One region of the Dyella sp. 2YAF14 genome, then DNA from elsewhere that is predicted to be linked to it. Evidence: predicted binding sites of a transcription regulator. Region 1 holds the regulator's gene; the other holds the start of a gene.
What was found. Region 1 encodes FliA, which starts transcription of late flagellar genes. Its sites were predicted from a motif close to TAAAGTTTNNCNNNCNNNGGCCGATAA; they were not measured.
Positions count from the first base shown of each region.

Region 2: AB4Y82_RS03475 (methyl-accepting chemotaxis protein) is a predicted target of FliA. The motif match lies at 10,138-10,164, and genes of this name have one in related genera.

Region 1 covers NZ_JBFRFH010000005.1:46,241-58,620, reverse strand. The annotation lists gene flhB (flagellar biosynthesis protein FlhB) at 1-382, shown strand, start outside; gene flhA (flagellar biosynthesis protein FlhA) at 393-2,483, shown strand; gene flhF (flagellar biosynthesis protein FlhF) at 2,627-4,051, shown strand; gene AB4Y82_RS10105 (nucleotide-binding protein) at 4,048-4,989, shown strand; gene AB4Y82_RS10100 (RNA polymerase sigma factor FliA) at 4,991-5,764, shown strand; gene cheY (chemotaxis response regulator CheY) at 5,893-6,300, shown strand; gene AB4Y82_RS10090 (protein phosphatase CheZ) at 6,297-6,938, shown strand; gene AB4Y82_RS10085 (chemotaxis protein CheA) at 6,942-8,897, shown strand; gene AB4Y82_RS10080 (flagellar motor protein) at 8,899-9,639, shown strand; gene motD (flagellar motor protein MotD) at 9,655-10,806, shown strand; gene AB4Y82_RS10070 (chemotaxis protein CheW) at 10,859-11,320, shown strand; gene AB4Y82_RS10065 (AI-2E family transporter) at 11,407-12,380, shown strand, end outside.
Region 2 covers NZ_JBFRFH010000001.1:723,105-735,484, forward strand. The annotation lists gene AB4Y82_RS03435 (sensor histidine kinase) at 1-255, opposite strand, end outside; gene AB4Y82_RS03440 (ABC transporter permease) at 361-1,146, opposite strand; gene AB4Y82_RS03445 (ABC transporter ATP-binding protein) at 1,146-2,060, opposite strand; gene AB4Y82_RS03450 (aminotransferase class III-fold pyridoxal phosphate-dependent enzyme) at 2,348-3,853, shown strand; gene AB4Y82_RS03455 (lamin tail domain-containing protein) at 4,028-6,850, shown strand; gene AB4Y82_RS03460 (PsiF family protein) at 7,069-7,413, shown strand; gene AB4Y82_RS03465 (ATP-binding cassette domain-containing protein) at 7,677-9,275, shown strand; gene upp (uracil phosphoribosyltransferase) at 9,307-9,948, shown strand; gene AB4Y82_RS03475 (methyl-accepting chemotaxis protein) at 10,196-11,833, shown strand; gene AB4Y82_RS03480 (EAL domain-containing protein) at 11,847-12,380, shown strand, end outside.

The DNA of each region.
Region 1 (12,380 bases):
GCGCAAGCGCATGATGCAGGAGCTGCCCAAGGCAGACGTGCTGGTCACCAACCCTTCGCACTTTGCCGTGGCCCTGCGCTACGACGAAGGCCGCATGGGCGCGCCACGCGTGATCGCCAAGGGCATGGACGAACTGGCGCTGCAGATCCGCCTGGTCGCTTCCAGCCATCGCATCCCCACCGTGGAAGCGCCGCCGCTGGCCCGCGCGCTGTATGCCACGACCCAGATCGATCGCGAGATTCCCTCGGCGCTGTACGTCGCCGTGGCGCAGGTGCTCGCCTATGTCTTCCAGCTCAAGCAGGCGGTGTCGCGCGGTGATGCGCCGCCGTCGGCGCCGCAACCCGATGTTGATCCGGACCTGATGGGTCCCTACAAGTTCTGACGGAACAGTGATGGCAAACACGACTGCCCTAGGCAATCTCAAGATGCTCGGACGCCGCGGCCTCGGTGCGCCGGTGATCATGCTCGCCGCGCTGGCGATGCTGATGCTGCCGCTGCCGCCGTTCCTGCTGGACATGCTCTTCAGCTTCAACATCGCGTTGTCGCTGGTGATCCTGCTGGCGGTGATCTACGTGATGCGCCCGCTGGAATTCGCCGCGTTTCCCACCGTGGTGCTGATGGCGACCTTGCTGCGCCTCGCGCTCAACATCGCCTCCACGCGCGTGGTGCTGCTCAATGGCCACGACGGCCCTGGCGCCGCGGGCAAGGTGATCGAAGCTTTCGGCGAGTTCGTCATCGGCGGCAATTTCGCGGTGGGCCTGGTGGTGTTCGCCATCCTCACCATCATCAACTTCGTGGTGGTGACCAAGGGTGCCACCCGCGTGTCCGAAGTGACCGCGCGCTTCACCCTCGATGCGATGCCCGGCAAGCAGATGGCGATCGACGCCGATCTCAATGCCGGCCTGCTCAACCAGGAACAGGCGCGCGACCGTCGCCAGGAAGTGCGCGAGGAAGCGGACTTCTACGGCTCGATGGACGGCGCCTCCAAGTTCGTGCGCGGCGACGCCACCGCCGGCATTTTGATTCTGATCATCAACATCGTCGGCGGCTTCTTCGTCGGCATCTTCCAGCACGGGCTTTCCGCCGGTGAAGCCGCCAAGACTTATACGCTGCTCACCATCGGCGACGGCCTGGTGGCGCAGGTACCGTCGCTGATGCTGTCCATCGCCACCGCGGTGATCGTGACGCGCGTGTCCAAGTCCACCGACATGGGCAAGCAGCTCGTCGGCCAACTGTTCGGCCAGCCGCGTGCGCTCGCCGTGGCGGGCGTGGTGCTGGGCGTGATGGGACTGATCCCGGGCATGCCCAATATCGCCTTCCTGCTGCTGGGCGGCACGTGTGGCGGTGCGGCGTGGCTGATGATCAAGCGCGATCGCGAAGCGGTTGAGCGCGTGGCGAAAGCTGCCGCCGAGGTGCCGCCGCCGGCCGCGCCGACGGAACGTCTCGAACTGGGTTGGGAAGATGTCGCCAGCGTCGATCCGCTGGGCCTGGAAGTAGGTTATCGGCTGATTCCGCTGGTGGACACGCACCAGGGCGGCGAGCTGATGGGCCGCATCAAGTCGGTGCGCCGCAAGCTCTCGCAGGAGCTGGGCTTCCTGGTGCCGCCGGTGCATATCCGCGACAACCTCGATCTTGGTCCCAACACCTATCGCATCAGCCTGATGGGCGTGCCCATGGGCGAGTCCGAGGTGCACAACGATCGGCTGCTCGCGATCAACCCCGGTCGCGTGCAGGAGGGGCTGCAAGGCATCGCCACGCGCGATCCGGCGTTTGGCCTGGAAGCGCTGTGGATCGAACCGGGCCAGCGCGAAACGGCGCAGAGTCTGGGCTACACCGTGGTCGATCCGGCCACCGTGGTCGCCACGCATCTGTCGCACATCCTGCAGAGCCACGCGCACGAACTGCTCGGCCATCAGGACGTGCAGCAGCTGCTCGATCGCCTCGCGCAGACCACGCCCAAGCTGGTGGAAGACCTGGTGCCCAAGCGCCTGTCGCTGGGCGTGGTGGTCAAGGTCATGCAAAACCTGCTGGCCGAGCGGGTGCCGATCCGCAATATGCGTTCCATCGTCGAATCCTTGGCGGAGCACGCCAACCAGAGTCAGGATCCCGGCGCCCTCAGCGCTGCCGTACGCGTGGCGCTCGGTCGCCAGATCGTCCAGGAGATCTCCGGGCTCGGTACCGAGATCCCGGTCATCACGCTGGCGCCGGAGCTGGAGCAGATCCTGCTGGGATCGCTCGCAAATGGCGGCGTAGCGGGCGCCGCGGTGGAGCCAGGCCTCGCCGACCGCCTGCAACAAGGCGTTGCCGACGCTGCGCGCAAGCAGGAAATGAGCGGCGAACCGGCCGTTTTGCTGGTCGCGCCGCAGCTGCGTCCGTGGCTCGCACGCTTCACTCGCCATGTGGCACAGAACCTGCACGTACTGGCTTACAACGAGGTGCCGGACAACCGCCGAGTGCGTTTGGTGCAGGCATTGGGTCGCTGAATCAAGCAGACGAGAGAGGGAATAGGGATGAGTAGCGAGGGCGCAAACATCGAGTCGTTGGCGAATGGGCAGTACGTGCCACGAGGCACGGCCGCGCAGGTTCGCCGCTCGTCCCTCGTCCCTGTTTCGCGGAGCAGCAAGGCATGAAGATCAAGCGTTTCGTGGCCCCGGATATGCGCCAGGCCATGCGTGAAGTGCGCGAAGACCAGGGACCGGATGCGGTGATCCTGTCCACGCGCCGGATGGACGACGGCATCGAGATCATCGCTGCCGTGGATTTCGACGAAGCCCTGGTGCGCGAAGCCGCGCGCCACGGTGCGCCGCTGGAAGTGGAAAACCGCGCACCGGCTGCCGCCGCGTCGCACCGCGATGTGGAAGCCTCCGTTGCACGCCGTGCCGACGTCATGCCGCCGCCGCTGCCGACGGCGAACCGTCACGAGGACGATGGCGTGACCGTGTCGCTCTCGCGTCGCGCCACCGCCTCGCCGCGCATGGAGCCGACGATCGAAACGCTGGGGGCCCGCAAGCCGGCCGCATCGCAGGCCAAGGCGCTGGAAGAAAAATCCGCATCGGTGGAATCTGCGCAGGCCAATGTGGCTGGCGAGGTCACCGCCTCGATTCACCCCTTGCTCGAACGCGCCATGCAGGACACCGCACGCGTACGCGCCGAACTGGGCAGCCTGCGCGACCTGCTGGAAACGCAGCTGTCCAGCCTGATCTGGAACGACCTGGAACGCCGTCAGCCGATGCGCGCCCGCGTGCTGCGCGAAATGACGCGGCTCGGCATCGAACCGGATGTGGCCCGTCAGCTGGTCGGCGAGTTGCCGGTCGAGATCAACGCCGAGCAGGCGCGCTATCTGCCGCTGGGCGTGCTCAGCCGCAGCCTGTCGATCAGCCCGCGCGACCATTCGGAGCGTCGTGGCGTGACTGCGCTGGTCGGTCCCACCGGCGTGGGCAAGACCACCACCATCGCGAAACTCGCCGCGCGTGCGGTGATGCGCAACGGCGCATCGCAGGTCGCGCTGGTCAGCACCGATCACTACCGCATTGGCGCCGCGGCGCAGCTGGAACATTACGGCCGCCTGCTCGGCGTGCGCGTGTATCCCGCCTACGACGCCGACAGCCTGCGCCATGTACTGGAATTGCTGCGCGGCCACCACACCGTGCTGGTGGATACCGCCGGCCTGGCCGGCGGCGATCCGCGCCTGGCCGAACAGCTGGAAGTGCTGGGCAACGGCGGCGATCTGCGCGCCTGCCTGGTGATGGCGGCGAATGCACATGCCTCGTCGCTGGACGAAGCGGTGCGCGCCTACCTGCCGGTCAAGCCGCACGCCTGCATTCTCACCAAACTCGACGAGGCTCCCAGCCTCGGCGGCGCGCTGTCGGTGCTGATCCGTCACCGACTCGCGCTCGACTACGTCACCGATGGACAGCGCGTGCCCGAAGACATCGCCACAGCCGATGCGCGGGTGCTGGTGTGCCGTGCCGCGCAAGTGCTCAAGGGCACGGCGCCGGCCGATGACGTGGTGATGGCGGATCGCTTCGGACTAGCGGTGGCAAGTGCATGAGCGGTGTCTTTGCAATGAACCAGGCGATGGGGTTGGAAAGCATGCTGCGTGCGCTGACCGAACGACATAGCCGACAGGCGCCGGTCCAGGACCAGGCGTATGGATTGAGCGGCTCTGCGCCGCGCAAGCGTTGCCGCGCCATCGCGGTGGCCGGCGGCAAGGGCGGCGTGGGCAAGACCACGGTATCGGTGAACCTGGGCATGGCGCTCGCCGTGCAGGGTCACCAGGTGATCCTGCTCGATGCGGACATGAGCCTGGCCAATATCGACGTGCTGCTCGGCCTCACGCCCACGCGTCATATCGGCCACCTGCTCGACGGCGTCTGCTCGATCGAGGATCTGCTGATGACCGCGCCGCACGGCCTCAAGGTGGTACCGGCCGGTTCGGGCACGCGTCGACTGGCGCAGCTGGGGGCGGGCGAGCACGCGGCGGTGATCCGCGCGTTTGACGATCTGGTGACACCGCCGGACTACCTGGTGGTGGATACCGCCGCAGGACTTTCCGACAACGTGGCGATGTTCGCCGCCGCTGCCGATGACGTGGTGGTGGTGGTGTGCGACGAACCAGCTTCGCTCACCGATGCGTATGCCTTGCTCAAGGTACTCAGCCGCGATTTTGGCGTGCGCCGCTTCCGCATGGTGGCGAACATGGTGCGCAACCTGGGCGAAGCCAGGCAGCTGCATCAGAAACTCGCACGAGTTTGCGATCGCTTCCTCGATGTGGCGCTGGAATTCATGGGCCATGTCCCGCATGACGAACGACTCAAGCAGGCCATCCGTCGCCAGAGCGCGGTGGTGGACCTGTGGCCGTCGAGCCGGTCGGGATTGGCATTCAAGCAATTGGCGGGTGCGGTCGATACATGGGGTGAACCCGAGCGACTGGGCCTGGATCGCATCGCCTTTTTCAGCAGGCAGGCCGCAGTAGCAACGGGGTGGTGACATGAGTGTGGCTTCCGAATATCTGCAGCTGACGCGGCAGAGTGCCGACGAACTGGTTCGCCAGCACGCTCCCTTGGTGCGAAGGATCGCCTATCACCTGATGGGTCGATTGCCGCCCAGCGTGGACGTGAGCGACCTGATTCAGGCCGGCATGATCGGTTTGCTGGAGGCCGCGCGCAATTTCACCACCGGCAAGAATGCGAGCTTCGAGACGTTTGCGGGTATCCGCATCCGTGGCGCGATGCTCGACGAATTGCGGCGCACCGACTGGACCCCACGGTCGGTGCATCGAAAAGTGCGCGAAATGGCGGAGGTTGTTCGTCAGATTGAAATCGAAACCGGTTCTGATGCCGATGACGCCGAAGTGATGCGGCGACTGGGCATGGGCGCCGAGGAATATCACCAGGTGCTGGCCGACGCGGCGAGTGCACGCCTGCTCAGCCTTTCCGCACCGGACGATGCGGATGGTGGCGCAGCGTTCGACGTGGCCGACGGCGACAGCCTGAGCCCGGCGGACAGTGTCGAGCACGAAGGCATGCGCGAGGCCCTGGTGGAAGCCATCGGCGGCCTGCCCGAACGCGAGCAGCTGGTGATGTCCCTGTACTACGAGGAAGAACTGAACCTCAAGGAGATTGGTGCGGTGCTCGGCGTGACTGAATCGCGCGTGTGCCAGATCCACGGCCAGGCCATCGTGCGCTTGCGAGCGCGGATGAGCGGTTGGCATGAGGGGCAGGAGAGGAAGGCTGGAAAACGTAAAGGGGCGAGGGGCGAGTAACAAGGGCGCGAGCCCGGACGGTCGCTGCGCCGATCAGGGTCGAACCGACGTTCGGTCGTTGCGTCCGCGCAATTCGTCCCTCGTCCCTGTTCAACACAAGTCATATCTACGCGCAGCGGAGAAAGCGTTTGGACAAGAATATGAAGATCCTCGTGGTGGACGACTTCTCCACCATGCGGCGCATCGTTCGCAACCTGCTGGTCGAGCTGGGTTTCAGCAACGGCCTGATCCAGGAGGCCGACGATGGCGAGAACGCCCTGACCATGTTGCGCAACAACGCCTTCGACATGGTCGTGACCGACTGGAACATGCCCAACATGACGGGCATCGACCTGTTGCGCGCGATCCGCGCCGAGCCCTCGCTGAAGGGCATGCCGGTACTCATGGTGACCGCCGAGAACAACCGCGACCAGATCATTGCCGCCGCCCAGGCCGGCGTGAACGGCTACATCGTCAAGCCGTTCACCGCCGCGACCCTGCAGGAAAAGCTGAGCAAGATCTTCGAACGTCTGGCCGCCAGCGGAGCCACCGCATGAACGCACAAGTTTCCCTGATGGCCGGCGAAGCGATGCCGCCTGAACTGCATGACCTGCTCAACAGCGCTGATGGTGCTGCCTTTGAAAAGGCCCTCGACGCGCTGGTGCGCGAGCGCGAACAGCGCGTGTTCCGCGCACTCGGCCTGCTTGCGCGCGATCTGCACGATGCGGTGCGCCGCCTCGGCGGCGACCTCGCCCAGGAAGGCGTGCCGGGCAGCGTCGCCGATGCACGCAAGCACCTGGAAGACGTGCTGGAAATGAGCTCGCAGGCCGCGCATCGCTCGCTCGATTTCGTCGAGCGCATGCGTCCGCAGGCCGACGCGCTGGCCGAGAACGCCGGTGCCGTGATCGATGGCACCACTGAAGGCGAAGTTGCGCATGTGCTGGCGACGCAGTCGCAGGCGTTCGCCCATGCTTGCCGCGATGGCCTCGCCGATTTCGTGGTCGCGCAGTCGTGGCAGGACCTTTCGGGTCAGCGCATCAAGAAGGTGGTGAATTTCATCGGCAGCGTGGAGAACTCGCTGCTGGAACTGGTGAGCCTCACCGGCGCGCTGGCGTCGGGCGAAGCCGCCGCCGGCCCGGTCAAAGTCACCAGCCAGGATGAGGCGGATCGTCTGTTGAGCGAATTCGGTTTCTGATCGATGGATCCCTCGTTCGACAACGAGTTGCGCGACGATTTCCTGGTGGAAGCCGGGGAACTGGTGCAGCGCCTGGGCGATCAGCTGATCGGGCTGGAGGCCTCGCCGCGCGACGCCGAACTGTTGAACGCGGTGTTCCGCGCGTTCCACACGGTGAAGGGCGGCGCGGGCTTTCTTGCGATCGAGCCGATGGTGCAGCTGTGCCATCACGCCGAGGATCTGCTCAACGTGGCGCGCAACGGGCAGTTGCTGCTCGATGCCAGCCGCATGGATGCGCTGCTGGAAGCGTTGGATCTGCTCAACGACATGATGGCGGCGCTGGCCGGCGGCACGGCGATGGCGATGCCGCCCGCTGGCCTGCTGCAACGCCTGACGCCGGGCAAGGCCGCTGCACCGGCGCCCAAGCCGGTGGCCGCGCCGGTAGCGCCGCCGCCGAGCGACGGCACGATCGACGATTCCGAATTCGAGGCCCTGCTCGACAGCCTCTACGGGAACAGCGGCGCACCGGGTGCGCCCGCGGCGGTGGCCGAATCGGGCAGCATTTCCGACGACGAATTCGAAGCCTTGCTGGACAACCTGCATGGCAAGGGCGGCCAGCCTGGCGCGACGACGAACGCGGCCGTCGCATCGTCAACCGCAGGCACGATCTCGGACGACGAGTTCGAATCGCTGCTCGACAATCTTCACGGCAAGGGCGGACTACCGGGCGCGAGCGCGCCGGCATCCGCTCCTGCCCCCGCACCTGCTCCCGCCGCCGCACCGGCTAAGCAGGCGGCGCCGGCGCCCGAAAACACCGTGCGCGTGGACACCGCCCGCCTCGACGCCCTGGTGCACCGCGCCGGTGAGCTGGTGCTGGTGCGCAACCGACTGCTGAGCCTGGCGGCCAAGACCGGCGATGAAACGCTCGAGCTGGCCGCCACCGAACTCGATCGCGTGGCCGATGCCTTGCAGAACGCCGTGCTCGGCATGCGCATGCAGCCGGTGGGCCGCTTGTTCCAGCGCTTTCCGCGCATCGTGCGCGATCTTTCGCGCCAGCTCGGCAAGGAAGTGGAACTGATCCAGGAAGGCGAGGGCACCGATCTCGATCGCAGCCTGGTCGAAGCGCTCGCCGATCCGATGGTGCACCTGATCCGCAACGCGCTCGATCACGGCGTGGAAATGCCGGACGAACGCGAACGCGCCGGCAAGCCGCGCAAGGGCAAGGTCACGCTGGGCGCGAGCCAGCGCGGTGAGCGCATCGTGATCACCGTGTCCGACGACGGGCGCGGCATGAATCCCGAGATCCTGCGCCGCAAGGCGGTGGAGAAGGGGGTGATGGATGAGGCGCAGGCTTCGCGCCTCACCGAGAACGAATGCTACGAAATTATTTTCCGCCCTGGCTTCAGCACGGCCGCCACCGTCTCCGACATCTCCGGTCGCGGCGTGGGCATGGACGTGGTGAAGACGCGCGTGGTGGAGCTGGGCGGCACCTTGTCGGTGCGCTCGCAGCTGGGCAAAGGCAGCACGCTGGAGCTGGCCGTGCCGCTGACGCTGGCGATCCAGCGCGTACTGATGGTGCGCGTGGGCTCGCGTCTGCTTGCGCTGCCGCTGAGCAATGTCGATGAAGTGTTCGAACTGGCCTCGGGGCAGCAACAGCAACTGGACGGGCGTGCGGTGGCTTCGCATCGCGGCCGCGCGCTCGCGCTGGCCAACCTTGGCGGCTGGATCGGTGTGGACGCTGCGCCGGGTCGCCACGTAGTGGTGCTGCACATCGGCCATATGCGCCTGGGCTGCCTGGTGCATGAAGTGCTTGGCCGCGAAGACGTGATGGTGAAACCGCTCGGCCCCCTGTTCGAAGGCGTGCCCGCCGTGGCGGGCGCCACCGTTACCGGCGACGGCCGTCTTGCGCTGGTGATGGATCTTGCCGGCTTGTCCGGCAGCGACGGTCAACTCCTCCCATCCCTCCGAGTGAATACCTGACATGGATCTGGTAAGTCTCATCGGGACGATCCTGGCCTTCGTGGTCGTGATCGTCGGCACCATCCTCAAGGGTTCCAGCGTGGAAGCGCTGTGGAATCCGGCGGCGTTCGTGATCGTGTTCATGGGCACCATCGCGGCACTGCTCGTGCAGAACTCCGGCAAGGTGCTCAAGCACGCGATGTCGATGTTCCCGCTGGTGTACAAGCCGCCGCAGCACCAGCCATCGGATCTGATCAGCCGCATCGTGGGCTGGAGCGAAATTTCGCGTCGCCAGGGCCTGCTGGGCCTGGAGCCGCAGATCGACGCGGAAAACGACACCTTCGTGCGCAAAGGCCTGCAGCTGCTGGTCGACGGCAGCGAGCCCGAGGCCATCCGCGGCGTGCTCGAAGTCGAAGTGGGCGCGCGCGAACACCATGATCTGGCCGGCGCGAAAGTGTTCGAGCAGGCAGGCATCTTCTCGCCGACCATGGGCATCATCGGCGCGGTGATGGGCCTGATGGCGGTGATGCAGAATCTGGCCGATCCGAGCAAGCTGGGCCACGGCATTGCCGCCGCGTTCGTGGCGACGATCTACGGCGTGGCGCTGGCCAACTTGTGGATGCTGCCGATGTCGGCGCGCCTGAAGGCGCTGATCCACAAGCAGACGCAGATGCGCGAAATCCTCATCGAAGGCCTCGTCTCCATCGCCGAGGGCGCCAACCCTCGCCAGATCGAAGCGAAGCTCCAGGGTTACCTGGCGTAACGGAGGCGCAGCGTTGTGGCCAGGAAGAAGAAACACCACGAAGACCACGTCAATCACGAGGCCTGGGCCATTCCCTACGCCGACCTGATGACGCTGCTGCTCGCCTTCTTCGTGGTGATGTACGCGGTCTCGGTGGTGAACGAAGGCAAGTACCGCGTGATGTCCAACTCCATCATCGAGGCGTTCAATGGCTCCAGCCACGTGATCGCGCCGATGCCGCAGACGCGTGCGCAGCCGCACAATGTCGATCCGGCGATTGCCTCGCCGGGGAGCCAGCCGGGCGCGGCGACCATCCCGGTAAGCGTGCCCATTCCGGGACGTCCGCAGATGGTGCGCGCCGTGGATACCCGTGCCGCCTCGCCGGTGGAGGAGAAGCGCAATCTCGAAGTGATCCGCGACCAGGTGGTGCGCGCGCTGCAGCCCTTGATCGACAAGCAGATGGTGATCGTGCGCAAGACCACCTCGTGGCTGGAAGTGGAGCTGCGTACCGACATCCTGTTCCCCAGCGGCGTGGCGAAACTGTCGCCGGAAGCCAACGAAGTGCTCAACAGCATGGCCTCGATCCTCAAGCCATTCCCCAATACGGTGCGCATCGAGGGCTATACCGACGACAGGCCGATCAACACCGCGATGTATCCGTCCAACTGGGAGCTGTCCGCCGCCCGCGCGGCGAGCGTGGCGCGCCTGTTCACGGAGCAGGGCGTGGATCCGACCCGCCTGGGCATCATGGGCTGGGGCGAATACCACCCCAATGCCGACAACGCGACGGAAGACGGTCGCAATCGCAATCGCCGCGTGCTGATCGTGGTGCTCAGCGAAGAAGGCGAGCCCAAGCGATTGGAAAACAATGCACCAGGCGCAGGCCAGCTCACCGCCGACAGGCAGGGCGCCCCGGCTCCCGCAGCCTCTGTCGCGTCCCCGGCCAGCGCCGCCGTGGTCGCCAACACCAAGCCCGCCACAGCCGTGCCCACGGTGGAAGTGGTGGCGCCACGGTTGATCGACGAAGTTCCGGTGAACCAGGTAATCCTCGCCAAGCCCCAGCGCAGCGTGCCGGAGGACGTCGACTCCGGTCCGGAAGTGACGCCACGCGCCAGTCTGCCCAACGTCGCGGCGGGCGCGATCACCGTGGGATCGGCCCACGTGGCCGCGCCGGAGCATGGCCCGTGATTTGCAAGCCGGTAGTACCCAACACCCATTCCACCGTCGGGGAGCCATCGCCATGAAACATGTACAGAACGCCCAGCACTGGCTGTCCTTCCGCATCGGCGGGCAGTTGTATGCCGCGCCGCTGACGCAGGTGAGCGAAGTGTTGCGCGATGGCGAGCTGACCCCGGTGCCGGGTTCGGCGCACGACGTGCTGGGCATCCGTCACCTGCGCGGCCGCATTGTGCCCGTGCTCGATGGACGCCGGCGCCTGGGGCTGCCCGACGAAATGCGTGTCGACCCATTCCAGGTGCGTCAGGTGATGCTCTCGCACGGTCCGCATCTGGTCGGCATTCGCGTGGACGCGGTTGGCGACCTGCTGGACGCCGCAGCCGCCGATATCGCACCGCCGCTGCCGGGCGCCATGGCGCGTGAAGACGATCCCGTGCACGGCGTATTGCCATCACAGGGCGGCTTCGTAGCCTTGCTGGATGTGCGCCGCCTGTGCCGCTTGCCGCTGGAACAAGAAGCGGCCTGACCCAACCGACATCGGGCAAGGCTATCCTTGCGCTATCCGGGACGACGTCGTCGTCCCGGACACGCCGCGGTGTAGAGGAGATGCCCATGTCGTCGCAAGACCCCACTTTGCCCGCCGTGACGGCGAGCCAGCGCGCCGTGGTCATCATCGCCGCGGCATCGGTGCTGGCGTTGCTGTACTTCGGGCGTGAGGTGCTGGTGCCGATCATCCTGGCGCTCTTTCTCAGCCTGCTGATGGCGCCATGGGTGCGCTTGTATCGCCGCATCGGCCTGGGCCACGGCATGTCGGTGATGATTGCGGTGCTGGCGCTGGTGGTCATCGTCACCGGCACGACGGCGATGATGGGCACGCAGGTGGTGCATGTGGCGCGCAGCCTGCCGCAATACGAGGCGACCATTCACACCAAGGTGCAGTCGCTGCGCGAACAAACGGTGGGACGCCTGGATCTCCTCAGTGGCGAACTGGGCAAGGTGATCGACGAATCCGGCCAAGGGTCGGCACCTGTCACGGGTGCGGCCGCGCCCCCTTATCTGACCAACGCGCCTGCCGTGCCCAAGCCGGCATCAACCGCGACCAAGCTGCCTAGTGCGCCGGTGTCGGTGATCACCCGGGTGCTGTCCACCGCGTGGGTCCCGGTGGAAACGGCGGGCATCGTGCTGGTGGTCCTGATTTTTGTGCTGCTGGAACACGAAGCCCTGCGCGACCGCTTCATCCGTCTCGCCGGCGGTGCGGACCTGCGCGCCACCACGGCCGCGATCAACGATGCAGGCGAGCGGCTCTCGCGCTTTTTCATCTCCACTTTCTCGGTCAACTTTGGCGTAGGCGTGGCGATCTGGCTGGGCCTGGCCGTCATCGGCGTGCCCAGCGCCCTGCTGTGGGGCCTGCTCACGGCGGTGATGCGCTTCGTGCCTTACATCGGTGTGTGGCTGGTGGCTGCCGTGGTGAGCTTGTTCGCGGCCGCCGTGGCGCCGGGCTGGTCGCTGCTGCTGATGACAGTGATGTTGTACCTGGTGGTCGAGATCATCGTGTCGCAGCTGATCGAGCCGTTTCTGTACGGGCA
Region 2 (12,380 bases), on a different contig from region 1:
CACGAAATAGGTGAGCCCGCTGGGGTACCAGCGCAGCAGCAGCATCGACAAGGCGACCAGCGCCAAGGCGTAGTAACGCGACTGGCGACGGGACGCGATGCAAGCCTGTGCATACAGAACCAGGAACAGCGGATAACTGAAGAGAGTGATCCAGGCCCACTGCCAGGTGTAGTGATCGAACGCGGGTATCACGAACACCCACACCGACCACAGCAGATGCACCGCATCCACCCACGGCGACTTGCCTTTGTGCATGCTGATCGCCGCCAGAGAATCCGGCGCCGGCGTAAACCAAGCTCGTAGCCACTGACGCACCGTGTCCCGCTCCCCGTGATCCGTCCGCCCTTCGTGCATGCTACTTCAACCCACCCGATGCAGGCGCCGGGCCGCCAGCAGGAAGAAACCCACGCCATAGGCCATGAGCACAAGCAGGTGCGGCCATGCGTTGGAGTGACCCAGCCCGAGCGAACCCAGCGCCAGTTGCTGCAGGTGGGCGCTGGGCCAGACCGGTGCCATGCGCTGCAGCGCCTGCGGGAGTGCGGAAAGCGGAATCCATAGCCCCGACAGGAACGACATGGGCAAATAGATGAGGTTGATGACGCCCGGCGCACCCTGACCTTTCACCAGCGTACCCACCAGCATGCCCAGTGCGCAGAACGGCAGCACGCCCAACATGCCGGTGACGATGAACACCAGCGCCTGCAGCACGCCCAACTGCACGTGCGCCAGACCGATGCCCAGCGCCAGCAGCAACAGCATCACCATGGCGGCGGCCAGCATCGCCATCACCATCTTGCCCAGCAGATACGCACCGGGCGGCATCGGCATCGCCCGCTTGAGCGTCAGCAGGCCGTTTTCACGCTCCATCGCCAAAGAGACGCCAAAGCCGAACAGACCCGGGCTCATCACGCCGAACACGCCATAGCTCGCCAGCAGATAGCGCGCCGTGTTCGCATCGGCGTTGTGATTCATCACGATGCCGAACAACAGGTAGAACATGGTGGGAAACAAGGTCACCGGCAGCAGGAAGCCGGGCGAGCGGAAGTAGCGCAGGCATTCGCTGCGCGCCTCCATGGCGTAGGCCGCGAGCAGGCGGCGAGACGTCATGCCTTCATATGGCAGGCTGTGGATGGCGGTCACGGACATTACGCAGCCTCCTTTTCAGCGACGCTCTCGCGGGTCAACTCGGTGAACGCCTCGGCGAGGCCGGCGCGACGCACTTCCAGCTCCGACAACAAGGGATCGGCATCGAGCAAGCGGCGCAGCACGCGTTCGGGCGCATCGCTGTGCAAAAGCAGGTGCGTCCCGTCGCGTTCGGCATGCGATACGTGCGGCCATTGCGCGAGCGCGCTCGCATCGAGATCGCTGATGCAGCGGATGCGCGTCACCGCTACATGCGCACGCAGCTCATCCACGCTGCCCTGGCTCAATACGCGGCCCTTGCCAAGCACTACTACGCGTTGCGCCAGCGCTTCGGCTTCTTCCAGGTAATGTGTGGTGAGCACGACGGAACAACCTTCGGCGATGAGTCGTCCAATCGCCGCCCATAGTTTTTGCCGTGCGTCGATATCCATGCCGACCGTGGGCTCATCCAGAAACAGCAACTCCGGCCTTCCGCACAACGCCAGCGCAAACTGCACGCGGCGCTGCTGGCCACCGGACAGCGCTGCATAGCGACGGGAGAGCAGATCGGTCACACCGGCCATCTCCGCGCTTTCCGCCAGTGAACGCGGCGCGGGGTAATAGCTCATGGTGAGGCGTAACAGTTCCGATACAGTCAGCGTCGATGGCAGAAAGGCCGACTGCAGCATCACGCCGATGCGACGGCGCGCGTCGATCGCCTGCGGATCCTGGCCAAACAATTCCACCTTGCCCGCGTCGGCGCGCAACAAGCCCAGCAGCAGGCTGATCGCCGTGCTTTTGCCAGCGCCGTTGGGGCCGAGCAAGGCGAGTAGTTCGCCGCGGTGCAGCATGAGGTCCAGACCATCCAGCGCCGTTAAAGCGCCGTAACGTTTGACTGCGCCAGACAGGCTGGCCACCACTGCGGCAGATGGGTTCATGGCTCCTCCTTGTTGCCTGCCATGCTAGGCAGTGCAAGGGTTTGCCGGCAGTTGACCCCGTCAGCTACCACACATGACAAGCGTCACCCGGGGTACCGGCGGCGACACCGCCGCGCTATGCTCAGGCAGTCGTTGCATTGCCACATCCGTGACGGATCGCAGTGCGGCATGGCTCTCACGGGCCAAGAGAAACGCTGAACGGTTTCGCGTTTCCGCAACGCATTCGTAGACATATCGATGCGCATGCCATCGGGACGGCAGGCAAGTCGACTTTGAAGGAGTTACCCATGGGTGTGATTGATCAGCTGCGCGAAATGCGCGAATTCGGCGGCGCACCGCAGACCAGTGGCCTCGATGAAGCCACCATCGAACGCTACGCGGGCAGTCATCCTGACCTGGTGCAGGCGATCAGCGATGCAGTGACGCGTCATCGTGAACTGCGCGCTGAACTCGGCGACTTCCTCAAGCTCGACGAAGCCGAACAGATGGCGCAGGTGCAGTCCGAATTCGTCAACTTCTATCCGGACGATGCCATCAACCCGTACCTGCCCGCTGCTGCGCGCGGCCCGTGGGTAGTGAGTTTCAAGGGCGCCGTGATCCACGACAACGGCGGCTACGGCATGCTTGGCTTTGGCCACAACAACGCCGCCATCGACGCCGCGCTGGCACGTCCGCAGGTGATGGCCAATGTGATGACGCCGAGCATCTCGCAGATGCGTTTTGCCAAGGCGATGGATCGCGAACTGGGCCGCCACCGCGACGGCAATCCGTATACGCGTTACCTCGCGCTCAATTCCGGTTCGGAGTCGGTGGGCCTGGCCTGTCGCATTGCCGACGTCAATGCCAAGCTGCTGACCGATCCGGGCGCACGCTATGCCGGTCGCACCATCAAGCGCCTGGTGGTCAAGGGCGCCTTCCACGGTCGCACCGACAAGCCGGCGCTGTATTCCGATTCCACGCGCAAGACTTACCTGCAGCATCTGGCCAGCTATCGCCACGAAGACACGCTGCTCACCGTGCAGCCTTACGACATCGCCCAGCTCGAAGCCGTGTTTGCCGACGCGGACAAGAACGGCTGGTTTATCGAGGCGATGTTCCTGGAACCGGTGATGGGCGAAGGCGATCCGGGCCGCGCGGTGACGCCGGAGTTCTACCAGAAGGCGCGCGCGCTCACCGAAGCGCACGGTTCGCTGTTGCTGGTCGACTCCATCCAGGCGGGCCTGCGTGCGCACGGCGTGTTGTCGGTCACCGATTATCCGGGCTTCGAGAAACTCGCGCCGCCGGATATGGAAACCTTCTCCAAGGCGCTCAACGCCGGCCAGTATCCGCTGTCCGTGCTGGCTGTCACTGCGCGCACCGCCGAGCTGTACCGCAAGGGCATCTACGGCAACACCATGACGGCCAATCCGCGCGCGCTCGATGTGGCGCTCGCCACGCTCGACCTGCTCACCGACGAGGTGCGCAACAACATCCGCGAGCGCGGCAAGGAATTCGTCGACAAGCTCAATGCGCTCAAGAACGAACTGGGCGGCCTGATCACCAAGGTGCAGGGCACCGGCCTGTTGTTCTCCTGCGAGCTGGCACCGGAGTTCAAGTGCTACGGCGCCGATTCGATCGAGGAGTTCATGCGCGAGCGCGGCGTCGGCGTGATCCACGGCGGTACCAACTCGCTGCGCTTCACGCCGCACTTCCTGGTGACCAGCGACGAAGTGGACCTGGTCGTTTCGCATGTGCGTCAGGCCCTGCTGCAGGGGCCGCGCAAGCTCAAGACGGTGAAGGCCGAAGCGGCCTGAGGCAGCGACATGACCGGCGTCGTTCACGCAACGTCGACGATGCCGGTCACACAGCAGAACGCAAAGCGCTTCGCAAAATGAAGCGCCGCCGCAACTTCCTTCGCAAAACTGTCGCAATAGCTACTTAGCCTCTCCCTGATGGGGTCCGCCCCGGACCCAGGAAGGGAGTGGTTAATGAAACCAACGCACATTCGACGTGCCCTATTAGTCGCACTGTTGCTCGCCCTGTCGGCAACCGCTGCGCAAGCGGCAGATCTCAACATCAGTCAGTTTCGCGTCCGTGGCCCCGCCGGCGGCAACGACGAATTCGTCGAGCTGTTCAACAGCGGCAGCAAGGCGCTGGATCTGTCGGGCTACAAATTCAACGCCTCCAACGTCAGCGGCACCACCGGCACGCGCCTGACGCTGCCGAGCGGCACGTCCATCGCGCCGGGCTGCTATCTGTTGCTCACCAACAGCGCGAGCAGCGGTTATTCCGGCAGCGTGGCCGGCGATCTCAAGTACAGCACAGGCGTCACCGACGACGGCGGTCTGGCCATCCTCGATGGTTCGGGCCAGCTGGTTGATCAGGTCGGCCTCTCCACTGGTTCTGCGTACAAGGCCGGCACGCCACTGGCGTCGCTCGGCACCACGAATGCCGATAAGGGCTATGGCCGCAAGCCCACGGCCGCGGGCCTGCCGCAAAACACCGGCGACAACCAGGCGGATTTCAACGTGGTGTCTCCCACGGCGCCGCACAACAGCGCAAGCTCGTGCGTCGTGCTGGGCCAGGCGTTGTCCATCGCCGATGCAAGCGCCACGGTGCGCGGTGCGGCGGACGTCCAAATGCCTTTCACCGTCTCACTCACCCAGCCTGCGCCCACGGGTGGCGTCGCGGTGCACGTGGCGACGCTCGATGGCACGGCTACGGTGGCCAATCATGACTACGACGCGCTCGATACCAACGTCAGCATCGCCGAAGGGCAGATGCAGGCGAACTTCAACGTGGTGGTGCACGGCCGCACCACGCCGAGCGACGACAAGGCCTTCGAGGTCAAGCTGAGCCAGCCCAGCGGCAATCTTCCGCTGTCGCGCGATACGGCGATCGGCGCGATCCTCTACGACATCCCGGTTGCTGCCGAGATCTGGCAGATCCAGGGGCGCGATCAGATCTCGCCGCTGCTCGGCAAGCCGGTTAAGACCACGGGCAACATCGTCACCGCGGTGGGCCCGGCGGGCTTCACCATGCAGACGCCCGACGCACGCGCCGATGCCGATGCGCTCACGTCCAACGGCATCTATGTGTTCACCTCCAGCACGCCGACGGTGGCGGTGGGCGATGTGGTGAACGTGGACGCCAGGGTCGCCAACTACTATCAGTTGCCCGAACTCACCAGCCCCGTGGTGACGGTGAGCTCGCATGGCGCGCGCCTGCCGAAGGCGGTGGTGTTTGGCGATGCGATCCCGTCGTCCGATCCGACCAAGCTGTCGTGCGGCGCAACCAACTTCCAGTGCTTCGTGGGCATGCGCGTGGTGATCGAGAACGGCATGATCAACACGGGCAACAAGCGTTTCAGCGGCGAGCCGTATGCGGAAGTGAGCATCACCGCGAACGGCAAGCGCTCGTTGCGTCTCCCCGGCGTGCGCTATGGCGTGCCGGTGCCTGACGGTGTGCAGCTAGCCAACTGGAGCGGCAACCCGGAAGTATTCAAGATGAATACCGCGGACTTCGGCGCCGTGCCGCTCAACACGCCGTTCGTGGCGGGCACCACGTTCCGAGCCGAAGGCATCATCTCCTACGACTTCGGTGCCTACACCTTCATCCCGACCAAGATCAGCTTGAAGCACGTCGCGGAAATGCCGCGCTCCGTTTCACTGACCGCGCCGTACGCACTGCGCATCGGTGCGTTCAACACCGAGCGCTTCTGCGACACCAACTTCAACACCGTCTTTACCTGCAGCGGCGACAGCAAGGAGCCGACGGCCGATGAAGTGGCCTTGAAGACGCAGCGCCTGTCCGCCTATATCGGCAGCGTGCTGCAGTTGCCCGACGTGTTGTCAGTGGAGGAAGTGAAGAGCCTGCCGCTGCTACAAGGTTTGGCCACGCAGTTGGGTGACGACTATCGCGCCAAGTACCAGGCCTACCTGGTGCCCGGACACGATCCCAGCGGCATCAACGTGGGCTTCCTGGTGCGCAGCGACCGCGTCCGCGTGGTGTCCGTGCAGCAGCTGGCCGCCGACGAAACCTGGAACGACAACGGCCAGACCGCGTTCGTGCACGACCATCCGCCGCTGTTGCTCACCGCCGAAGCGCGCGGCGTTCGCTTCCAGGTGATCTCGGTGCACATGAAGGCTCGCACCAACGTCGACGACAACGACGACAGCGCCGTGCGCGACCGTCAGAAGCGCTTCCTGCAAGCCAGTTCGCTGGCACGCCAGGTGCAAAGCCTGCAGGGCACCAATCCGTGGCTGCCGTTGATGGTGGTGGGCGACTTCAACGCCTACCAGTTCAGCGATGGCTGGGTGGACGTGGTGGGACTGGCCTCGGGCAAGTACAAGGACAGCGAAAACCAGCTGAAGCTGGGCAAGAACATCGTGCGCCCTGCCCTGTGGAATGCGGTCGAATCGGTGCCGCAGAACGATCGCTACTCGTTCCTCTACACCGAGGCATTTGGCCCGATCCAGGGCTATACCACGGCAGGCTCCGGCAACTCGGGCCGCGAGGTGCCCACCGTGCAAGTGCTCGATCATGCGCTGATGAACGATGTCGCCCGACTGCGCTTCCTGAAGATGCAGTACGGCCGCGCCGATCTCGATGCGCCGGTGCAGACCGAGGCCGATGCGGCCAGCGCCACCGACGTGCGCAAGGCGATTGGCGTGTCCGATCACGATGGTTTCGTGGTCGATCTGTTCGTGCCGGGATTGTTCGGCGAACAAGGCCATGGTCATCACGATGACGACGACCACGGGCATGGCCATCACGACGACGATGACCAAGGGCACGACCACGGTCACTGATCGGTAGCTTCAAATCCCTGGGAGGCCACGCCCGGCGACGGGCGTGGCCTTTCCTTTGGCGCCCCGCCAGGCTAAGAAAAGTCCGATTCTCCTGTCCCCCTCCGGCTTGCTGAACGGGACGCCTCGGCGACCACGCGCGCCCTCCCACGCGACCTGTCGGCAGGCATAGACTTGCGACGCCGGCGTTCGCCGGTCATGTCATCCAGGAGGGTACCCGCATGTCTTCGCGTTTGAGTCTGATGGTTGCCAGCGTTGCGCTGGCCTTCGCTGCCTCCACCGCCTTCGCCGCGCCGCAGGCGGCAAGCAGCAGCGCGCCCGCCAAGAACTCGCAGCAGCAGCGCATGACCGACTGCAACAAGCAGGCCACGGGCAAGACCGGCGACGAGCGCAAGACCTTCATGAGCAGCTGCCTGAAGGGCGAAAGCGCCGCACCGGCCAAGATGACCCAGCAGGAAAAGATGAAGGCCTGCAATGCCGATCCGCATGCCAAGACGCTCAAGGGCGACGAGCGCAAGCAGTTCATGAGCGCCTGCCTGAGCGGTACGCCCAACGCGGGCCATTGATCGCATTTTTGAGCAAGCCACCAGGGCGCCGGTTTTATCGGCGCCCTTTTTATTGCCGCTTGAGGTTCTGCTGCTATCCTGCGCACTCTCAAGCCTTCCAGGGATTCACCGCCGACATGCGCCTCTAAGCCGCTCGCCTGCCAACCGATTGCTCCCACTTTGGGTGCGTTGCGTCTGGCCACGAGTGACAGGGCGGTCGACATCCCACAGCGCGCTTAAGCGCCAGACCCCTTGTCGTATGCCACTCCCCTATCGGAGGGTCTATGACAGCCATAGCCATGTTTATCCATCAGCTCGGCTTTGCTTTGCCGGGTCGCGATCCCGTTTTCGAAAAACTCGAGACGTCCTTTTCCGTTGGCCGCCATGCACTGGTCGGACGCAATGGCAGCGGCAAGTCTCTGCTCGGTCAGATCCTTGCTGGCCGGATCGAACCCACCCACGGCCAGGTCGCGCGCACCGTCGAGCTCGCCTATCTACCGCAACGCTGGCCAGCGTTCGGCGGCAGCATCGCTGCGGCATTGGGCGTGGAGCACAAACTCGATGCGCTGCGCCGGATCGAGGCAGGCAGCGTTGATCCTGCGGATTTCCAGGCGCTTGCCGACGACTGGACCGTGTACGAACGGGCTAGTCGATGGCTGGAACAGGCCGCGCTACCGAGCGATCTGGCACGGCCATGGGAGAGCCTCAGCGGCGGCGAACGCGTGCGCCTGCAGCTCACGCAGTTGTTCGAACACGACCAGCATTTCCTGATACTCGATGAGCCGGGCAATCACCTGGATCGTCGCGGCCGGCATTGGTTGCGCGAAAAGCTGACGGCACACGCGGGCGGCTATCTGCTGATCAGCCACGACCGCGCACTGCTGGCCGACGTGGAAAGCATCGACGAACTCTCACCGCAAGGCTTGCGTCGCTATGGCGGCGACTACGCCGCCTATGCCGCGCGACGCGATGCCGACCAACAGGCGGCCGGGCGGCAACTGGATCAGGCGCGACGCGAGCAGAAGATGCTCGAGCGCAAACAGCACGAAGAGCGGCAACGTCTCGCCAGGCAACAACAGAAAGCCCAGCGCGAACGTGCAAACGCGAACATGCCCACCATCCTGCTGGATCGACGCAAGCAGCGCTCGGAAGACACCGGTGCCCGCCTGCTCACCGCGCAGCGTTTGCAACAAGCCAGGCAACACGAACAACTCTCCGAGGCCCGTGCTCGCGTGGACGTGCATCGCGCCCAGCGTTTCGACCTGGGTGAGCATGCGGCGACGCGTGCATCGTTCCAATTGCACGACTTCATACCGCCCTACGGACATGACCAGCCGATCAATCTGCATCTCGCACCGGGCGAACGCCTTTACCTGCACGGCGACAACGGCAGCGGCAAATCCAGCCTGCTCGCCGCCATCGCCGGGCGTTTACCCCCACGCGGCGGACAACTCCGGCGTGGCGAACGCTTGCTGCTGATCGACCAGCACTACAGCTTGCTGGATGACCAACACAGCGCTCTGGAGAACCTGCGCGAGCTGTCGCCCGGCCATGCACCGACGCGCTATCGCGAATATCTCGCGGGCATCGGCCTGCGTGGCGAGCGTGCCGACGTGGCCGCCGGTGCGCTGAGCGGGGGCGAACGCGTGAAGCTCGCCCTGCTGGCACTCGACAGCGCGCGTGAACCCTATGACCTGTTGCTGCTCGACGAGCCGGACAGCCATCTGGATCTGGACAGCCGCCAGCTGCTCGAGCAGGCATTGGCGACCTATCGCGGCTCGCTGATCCTGGTCAGCCACGATGCGGAACTGGTCGCGAAGGCGGGTATCGATCGCGAGCTTCGGCTGGACAAACCGCTCGCCCTCATCACGCCGCGTGAGTGACAATTCACCGACTCTGCCGCCAGGTTTGCCCATGAAAATCGTCGAAGTCCATCACCCCCTGATCCAGCACAAGCTCGGCCTGATGCGCCGCGCCGGCATCAGCACCAAGGAATTTCGCGAGCTGGCCTCGGAAGTGGCTTCGCTGTTGACCTACGAAGCCACCAAGGATCTGGAAACCGTCGAGCAGCGCATCGAAGGCTGGGCCGGTCCGCTCACCGTGCACCAGATCAAGGGCAAGAAGGTCACCATCGTGCCGATCCTGCGCGCCGGCCTGGGCATGCTGCCCGGCGTGCTCGACATGATTCCCGCGGCCAAGGTGAGTGTGGTCGGCCTGCAGCGCAACGAGGAGACGCTCGAGCCCATCACCTATTACGAGAAGCTCACCGGCCGCATGGACGAGCGCATCGCGCTGATCGTCGATCCCATGCTGGCCACCGCCGGCACCCTGATTGCCACGGTGGACATGCTCAAGGCCGCCGGTTGCAAGCGCATCAAGGGACTGTTCCTGGTCGCCGCGCCCGAAGGCCTCAAGCGCATCGAAGCGGCGCATCCGGATGTGGAGATCTATACCGCGTCCATCGACGAGCGGCTCAACGAGCACGGCTACATCCTGCCCGGGCTCGGCGATGCGGGCGACAAGATCTTCGGCACCAAGCAATTGCCCGCCAGCTGAGCATCGGCATCTCACGTTCCGCCAAAACCCCGCCCTCATCGGCGGGGTTTTTCTTTGACTCAAGCATGAGAAGTGCAGCACATAAGTCACGGAGACGACATCTTCCCGTGCCATGATTTCCGCGTCGCCTCGACCCCGCGAGGCAGTCATAACAAGTTGAAGATAAAGCGCTTTTCCTGCATTTTTGGCTAAAGTTACCGCGCGGTGAGCCGACAGCTCTTGCAGTTCCCTCACCCCGGACTTCCCCATGTTCAAGTTCTCCAAGCCGACCACCGGATTGACGCTGCGCCAGCGTCTGCTGTTGCGCCTGCTGGCCATCGTGTCGCTGCTGGCGATCACCTGCGTGGCCGGCATGGTGCAGTTGCATCGCGCGGACACGCGCATCCAGGGTCTGGTCGACGGTTCGCTCAGCCCGGTCGCCGACGTGGGCCGCGTGCAGAACGACTACAACAGCACACTGCAGGTGCTGGTCCATGCCGTGATGTCCCAGTTGCCCTCGGCGGTGGAAGACGCACACACGCGCATCCACGCCGATCGCATCGATGCCGAGCGCCACTGGAAGACGCTGCTGGGCAGCGAACTGGCGCAGGAACAGGCGCAGGCGCTCAAGCTCACCACCGCCCATCGCGCCGAAGCCGACCGCATCATCGACGAGACCCTCGCCCTGCTCGATGCGGGTCAGTTCGATATCGGCGGCCTCAAGCTCACCACCGAAGTGCAGCCGGCCTATGAGCCCCTGCAGAGCGACTTCGCCAACCTGTTCCAGTCCGCGCTTGCCAAGGGCAACAAGCAGGTGGCCATGCAGCGCGCGGCGGATCGCGACGGCATGGTGCTTTTGCTGGTGCTGCTGGGCGTGGCGCTCGCCGTCACCATCCTGATGGATGGCGCGCTGATGCGCTCGCTCATGCAACGCCTCACGCGCGCCACGCAGGTGGCCGAACGCATCGCCGCCGGCACGCTGGGCGAGGCGATCGACGTCGGCTCCAACGACGAGCTGGGCAAACTGCTGGGCGCGCTCGCCTCCATGGATACCCAGCTCACCCAGGTGCTGACCGAAGTACGCGTCGGTGCCGAATCGGTGGGCGAACGCGCGCGTCGGCTTGCCTTGGACAACGAAGCGCTGAGCTCGCGCACGCAGGCGCAAGCGGCCAGCCTGGAGCAGACAAGCGCGTCGATGACCCATATGGCGGATACCGCCGCACTGGGTGCGGGCCACGCCGATGGCGCAGCGGCCGCGGCACGCGATGCCCTGGAGCACGCCGAGCATGGCCGCCAGGTGGCAGACGAAGCCATCGATTCGATGCTCGCCATCGAAAAGGCCAGCCGCGATATCGCGGAGATCGTCGACCTGGTCGACAGCATTGCGTTCCAGACCAACCTGCTCTCGCTCAACGCAGCCATCGAAGCGGCGCAGGCAGGCGAGCGTGGCCGCGGATTCGCCGTGGTGGCCACCGAAGTGCGCCAGCTCGCGCGCCGTTGCGTGGATGCCGGCAAGGACATCCGTCGCCTGGTGGAACGCAGCGGCGACGCCGTCGTCACCGCACGCGAACGCGTGACGCGCTCGGGCGAGGCGCTCGACGGCATCGTGCTCAGCATCGCCAATGTATCGACGCGCGTCTCGCAGATTTCCGGCGCCACGCTGTCCCAGGTCAGTGGCATCGGCCAGGTCAATCGCGCGGTGATGGCAATGGACGGCATGACCCAGGCCAACGCCGAGCTGGTCGAAGACATCAAGTACACCGGCCGCGCGCTGGCCACCGATGCCGACACGCTGATGCGGCAAGTCGCGTTTTTCCGCCTTCCCCAAACGGAAGGCCACCACGGGTCGCCGCATGAAGCGGGGCTCTCATCTGCCAAGGTGCATCCAACGCGGGCCGCGGCCTGACATCGAACAGGGCATGCCAGCCAGACCCCTCCCCCACTACACGCCACAAGCCGTGCTTGAGCGCGCGCTCGCCGCAGGAAGCCTGCAGCCGGTCTTTCAGCCGGTGGTGCGCGTGGACACGCTCGAAGTGGTGGCGCACGAGGGCCTGAGCCGCTGTGCCTTCATGCCGGGCGAACTGTCGATCCTCGATCTGCTGGATCTGGCCCGCATGGAGGGCCGACTGGCGGAGCTGGAATTGCATGCCGCACGCACGCTATGCAGTGCGTTCGAAGCGCAGGCGGCAGCGGGCCGCCTGCTGGTGAACCTGAGCGCGCACGCCATCCTGCACGACACCTTGCGCCCGGACGACGTGCTGCTGGCACTGTCGGCCTGCGGCCTCGACCCCGCCCGCGTCACCATCGAAGTGACCGAGCGCGATGTGGTAGAAAGCCCTGCCCGCCTCGCCCATGCGCTGGGCTATCTGCGCGCGCATGGCATCCGCGTCGCGCTGGACGATTTCGGCAACGGCCATTCCAACTTCGAGATGTGGAACGAGATCCACCCCGAC